Regions from separate parts of the Citrobacter sp. KH_055_1 genome, predicted to be linked through region 2. Evidence: predicted binding sites of a transcription regulator. Region 2 holds the regulator's gene; the other holds the start of a gene.
What was found. Region 2 encodes CRP, which controls carbon source genes, mostly activating them, when cyclic AMP is high. Its sites were predicted from a motif close to ATGTGANNNNNNTCACAT; they were not measured.

Region 1: a site for CRP is predicted at 1,100-1,117, ahead of deoC (deoxyribose-phosphate aldolase). Genes of this name have one in related genera too.

The regions. Positions count from the first base shown of each region.
Region 1 covers NZ_CM174473.1:4,064,992-4,068,114, reverse strand. Annotated here, with positions in the region: gene AC3ITF_RS19120 (YjjI family glycine radical enzyme) at 1-987, opposite strand, end outside; gene deoC (deoxyribose-phosphate aldolase) at 1,249-2,028, shown strand; gene deoA (thymidine phosphorylase) at 2,136-3,123, shown strand, end outside.
Region 2 covers NZ_CM174473.1:355,001-358,123, forward strand. Annotated here, with positions in the region: gene AC3ITF_RS01685 (YccS/YhfK family putative transporter) at 1-1,509, opposite strand, end outside; gene crp (cAMP-activated global transcriptional regulator CRP) at 1,561-2,193, opposite strand; gene AC3ITF_RS01695 (OsmC family protein) at 2,503-2,907, shown strand; gene AC3ITF_RS01700 (phosphoribulokinase) at 2,980-3,123, opposite strand, start outside.

The DNA of each region.
Region 1 (3,123 bases), 1.1 Mb from region 2:
CAGCAGGTTTACCGCCTCCGCCAGGCCGTACATACCAAACATCGGCACAAAACGTTCGGGATCAATCAACCCTTCCTGCACCAGGAAGCTATTCTCAAAGAAATGTGATTTCTCATAGAGGAATTCACACCGTGAATCAATGATGGCAATTTGCTGCTGGCAATAGTGCGGTAGGGTGTGCGTAAAGAAGTCATCGACAGACGTGCTGCGCTCTGCGATGGCTTTCAGATTCAGCCTAACCAGCGTACTTCCGCCGCCCGCCAGCGGCAGCGAGTTGTAACAACTGACGACGCCATAATGGCCTTTTGTGAAAATTTTATCATTTTCAGGACCGTTGGAAATATGCGGTTTACTGCATTCGCAAATATTTTGTGCCACGTTCAGCAGCAGGTCGTCAGGTGTGATTTGTGGATCATAAATAAAGGTAAGATTAGGCGAGACCTGCTTTAGCTCTGCATCTGCACGTAAAATGGCGCGGGTGATCGGCGTATCGGCCGGGCCAATATTGGCATGCATAAAGGCGTCTGGCAGGGTTCTGTCGAGATACCGCCAGAAACGTTTTATTCGAATATCGATCTCTTCTTGTGTTAGAATTCTAACATATGGTTGCAGCAGGGCATCGAGCTGACCAAGGTACACCGGCATCGACGTCACTGACGGAACATGGTGGTACAGAATGGTGAGCAAGGATAAAGCGTCATCAAGATCCTGTGCACCTTCCAGCTCCAGCCAGGCTGAACCGTTGGCCAGAAAATGCGCATAATTGGGCAAAACATAACGTGGTTTGAACGGGGCATGACCTTCGTACATATCGCAGATAACCCCGTCATCCAACGCCTGGCGTGCTTCAGCAGGCAACTGCGGATAAGGCAGTGCGTTTTCTGCCTCCAGCGCCAGAAAGTGGCGTTTCTGCTCAGGGCTGAGCACCGGACTGGTCACGATTTGTTGGCAGCGCTGTTGCAGCGCGAGTTCGCTTGAAGTGGGCATCGTCGATTCCTTTATGTGCCGAAGGTTAAGCAACATTGTAGGAAGCAACCGATCCTCAACCTTTGATCCGGATGCGCCTGATGCCATCGCTTCGCGCCAGTAAAGCTCGATTATTTGAAGTAGATCTCATTAGAGTAATGCAAATCTGTATGTGGTTTTCATTAACTGTGATGTATATCGAAGTGTAATAGCGAGTGGATGTTAGAATACTAACAAACTCGCAAGGTGAAATTTTATACGGCGATGCCGTTGGAGAATGTTATGACCGATTTAACAGCAAGCAGCCTGCGTGCCCTGAAACTGATGGACCTGACCACCCTGAATGATGACGACACCAACGAAAAAGTGATCGCGCTGTGTCATCAGGCAAAAACCCCAGTGGGTAACACGGCGGCAATCTGTATCTATCCGCGTTTCATCCCTATTGCGCGTAAAACGCTGAACGAGCAGGGCACGCCGGATATCCGTATTGCAACGGTAACCAACTTCCCGCACGGCAACGATGACATCGATATTGCGCTGGCAGAAACCCGTGCAGCGATTGCCTACGGCGCAGACGAAGTTGATGTGGTATTCCCGTATCGTGCGCTGATCGCCGGTAATGAGCAGGTCGGTTTTGACCTGGTGAAAGCCTGTAAAGAGGCGTGTGCAGCGGCAAACGTGCTGCTGAAAGTGATCATCGAAACCGGTGAACTGAAAGAAGAAGCGTTGATTCGCAAAGCATCTGAAATCTCCATCAAAGCAGGGGCTGATTTCATCAAGACCTCTACCGGTAAAGTCCCGGTTAATGCGACGCCGGAAAGCGCACGCATCATGATGGAAGTGATCCGCGATATGGGCGTTTCGAAAACCGTTGGTTTCAAACCGGCTGGCGGCGTGCGTACTGCGGAAGACGCGCAGCAATTCCTCGCCATTGCTGATGAACTGTTTGGCGCAGACTGGGCGGATTCCCGTCACTATCGCTTTGGCGCATCCAGCCTGCTGGCAAGCTTGCTGAAGGCGCTGGGTCACGGCGACGGTAAGAGCGCAAGCAGCTACTAAGTTTTTATTGCCCATCGTAGGCCGGATAAGGCGCAAGCCGCCATCCGGCATGAATACGACTTGCCGGGTGGCGCATTGCTTACCCGGCCCATAATCGGGAGGTTCCCTTGTTTCTCGCACAAGAAATTATTCGTAAAAAACGTGATGGTCATGCGCTGAGTGATGAAGAAATTCGTTTCTTTATTAACGGTATTCGCGACAACACCATCTCTGAAGGGCAAATCGCCGCCCTGGCGATGACCATTTTCTTCCACGATATGACAATGCCTGAGCGTGTTTCGCTGACCATGGCAATGCGTGATTCAGGAACCGTGCTGGACTGGAAGAGTCTGCAGCTGAACGGCCCGATTGTGGATAAGCACTCTACCGGCGGCGTGGGTGATGTAACGTCACTGATGTTAGGTCCAATGGTCGCAGCATGCGGCGGCTATATTCCGATGATTTCCGGGCGGGGTCTGGGTCATACCGGCGGTACGCTGGATAAACTGGAAGCGATCCCGGGATTTGACATCTTCCCGGATGACGCGCGTTTCCGTGAAATTATTAAAGACGTGGGTGTGGCGATTATTGGGCAAACCAGCTCGCTCGCACCGGCGGATAAACGTTTTTATGCCACCCGTGACATTACCGCGACGGTGGATTCCATTCCGCTGATCACCGGTTCGATCCTGGCGAAAAAGCTGGCGGAAGGGCTGGATGCGCTGGTCATGGACGTGAAAGTTGGTAGCGGCGCCTTTATGCCAACCTACGAACTTTCAGAAGCCCTTGCTGAAGCAATTGTCGGCGTGGCGAACGGGGCAGGCGTGCGTACCACCGCACTGTTAACCGATATGAACCAGGTGCTGGCTTCCAGCGCCGGTAACGCAGTAGAAGTCCGCGAAGCCGTGCAGTTCCTGACCGGTGAATACCGCAATCCACGTTTGTTAGACGTCACCATGGCGCTGAGTGTGGAAATGCTGATCTCCGGCAAACTGGCGAAAGACGATGCCGAAGCCCGCGCCAAGCTGCAGGCGGTATTGGATAACGGTAAAGCGGCGGAAATTTTTGGTCGCATGGTCGCGGCGCAAAAAGGTCCGACCGACTTCGTGGAAAATT
Region 2 (3,123 bases):
CCAGAGCGTGCCGCCAAAGGCAATCAAACAGCCCAGCACCGTATCGACAAAGCGCGGCACAATAAACTGTTCTCCGTTCAGCGTCAGCAACTGCAGGGTATACACCGCCGTAACCGTAAACCCGACGGTGGCCCAGCCGTAGTTTTTGCGCATGATCAGATAGCTGACGAGGGTGATGACCAGCATGGCAGCCAGCGTAAACCCTTCCGGAATATGAAAGTGCAGCGTGACGCCGGCAATCACCAGCCCGACAAGCGTACCCAGCGAACGATGCAGAATGCGTACCCGCGTGGCACCGTAGCCATTTTGCGTGACGAACAGGACCGTCATCAGGATCCAATAAGGTTTGGGCAGGTGTAAGGCGCTGCCCATCAGGCTGGCGATGCTCAGCATGACGCTGATACGCCCGGCATTACGCAACGCGGGAGATTTCAGCGACAGATAGTTTTTCAGGGCCGGGAGTAACGGCAGGCGGCGCTGTTTGTCGGCCATTAAATCTCGGGCATACAGCGGACGCTGGGTGCGTAGCACGCGGGCAATGCGGCTAAAGTGCCAGTAGCAAAACTGCCCGACCGGGTTTTCCGGGTGCTGGTTGGCAATTTTCTCCAGCGTGCCAATCTGTTTTTCCATCGAAAAGCGTGTTGGTAAGCGGTGATACAGAATGTCATCTGCCAGTACGCGTAACCGGTCGGCGACGGTGCGCGCATTCCAGCGAATCACCTGTTCTGCATGACTGCGTTCGACCAGCTTCTGCACCTCTTCTGGTTGATGCAGGCTGACGGAAATATGCTCCTGCAAATCCAGCGCCTCCTGAAAGGCCCGTAGCAGGCGTTTGTACTCGTTGTTGTGATGCGCCGACAGCATATGCATTTGCTGATAGCACTGGGTGATCAGATCCACCGCTTTTTGCTGGCGAACCAGCAGCGGGGGCAGCGCTTTTTCGGGATCGACGTGCTGGGTTAGCAGGCTGTATTTCGCTTCACAGTAATCGGCCAGTTCGCGATATAACAGGCTGAGCGATTCGCGCAGCGGCTGCTCACGCCACAGCCAGAACCAGAACCAGTTGAACGCGCCGTACCACAAAGTTCCCAGCGCATAGATCAGCAGCGGTTCCCAGACCGGCATGTTGCCAGCCAGGCTTAGCGTGAAAATTGCCGCAATCAGTGAGGCGGGCAGCAGTCGTGCATGCAGCGGGCTTAACTCGGCGGTCACGCCGAGAACCAGCGTCAGGCCGGTAAGGATCAGCGGGAGCGCAATGCTTTCTGCCAGCAATAGCTGCATGATCAGGCTACATCCGGCAAACAGTGACGCGCCAATAACTAAGCGTTTAAAAAATCGCTTATGCGGGGTATCAAGACCGGCAATGTTGCAGCAGGCGGGGACGAGGGAGAATAGCAGTCCCAGATGAAGCTGACCGATGATAAGACCGACAGCCACGGGTAAACACAGCACCAGCGTTTGTCGTAGTGCGTAGTTGATCTCGGGGTGATAAATCAGTCTTCGCCACATCGGTGCAAACAAAAATGGCGCATTACCAGGTAACGCGCCATTTCGACGAGGTTAACGCGTGCCGTAGACGACGATGGTCTTACCGTGCGCGGAGATCAGGTTCTGATCTTCCAGCATTTTCAGGATACGACCAACGGTTTCACGGGAGCAGCCAACGATCTGGCCAATTTCCTGACGGGTGATTTTGATCTGCATGCCGTCCGGGTGGGTCATCGCGTCAGGTTGTTTCGCCAGGTTCAACAGGGTCTGGGCGATACGACCGGTGACATCCAGGAAGGCCAGGTTGCCTACTTTTTCGGACGTTACCTGCAGGCGACGAGCCATCTGAGAAGACAGGCGCATCAGAATATCCGGGTTAACCTGGATTAATTGACGAAATTTTTTGTATGAAATTTCAGCAACTTCACATGCGGTTTTGGCACGTACCCAGGCGCTACGTTCCTGGCCTTCTTCAAACAGGCCTAATTCACCAATGAAATCGCCCTGATTCAGATAAGAGAGGATCATTTCTTTCCCTTCTTCATCTTTGATCAGCACTGCCACTGAGCCTTTAACGATGTAATACAACGTTTCCGCTTTTTCACCCTGGTGAATCAGCGTGCTCTTCGATGGGTACTTATGAATATGGCAATGAGACAAGAACCATTCGAGAGTCGGGTCTGTTTGCGGTTTGCCAAGCACCATGCGCGGTTATCCTCTGTTATAAGCTGTCTCCAGAGTCAGAACACGACGCTGCCTCTGGGGTTGCAAAAATATGCTTCCCGCTACCTGGGAAAGGGGCTGCTAAAAAGTGAACTGCAGCCTGTAATGTGATGTCCTCTGCATACATGCAGTACGTCAATGTATTACTGTAGCATCCTGACTGTTTTAGCATAGCTTTCGCCGTGTGTCTCCTGGTGTCTCGCTTCAGCATGACTCAGGTCGCCTTCCGTTGCGAGAATTGTTATGTACGCGTAATCTGTCAGGAAAATTGAAACATTGGAGTTACGAAATATGCAAGCGCGTGTAAAGTGGGTTGAGGGGTTAACCTTCCTCGGTGAGTCCGCCTCAGGCCACCAAATCTTGATGGACGGTAACTCCGGTGATAAAGCGCCGAGCCCGATGGAAATGGTACTCATGGCTGCGGGTGGCTGTAGCGCCATTGATGTGGTGTCGATCCTGCAAAAGGGTCGTCAGGATGTGACCAACTGCGAAGTGAAGCTCACTTCCGAGCGTCGTGAAGAAGCGCCGCGTCTGTTTACCCATATTAATCTGCATTTCATCGTTACCGGCAACGATCTGAAAGACGCTTCGGTGTCTCGCGCCGTCGATCTCTCCGCGGAAAAATACTGCTCCGTGGCGCTGATGCTGGAAAAAGCGGTGAATATTACCCATTCCTATGAAGTGATTGCCGCGTAATCCCTGATGCCGGATGGATGATGTTGATTTGTAGGCCCGATAAGCGTAACGCCATCGGGCACTTCCCACGCTTTACTCGATTTTTTTGCCTTCCATCAGTCGCTGGACCAGCGGCAGCATAATCAATTCCATCGCCAGCCCCATCTTGCCGCCCGGCACCACTAATGTATTGATATGGGAAATGAATGAGCCCTGCAGCATCGCCAGCAGCCACGG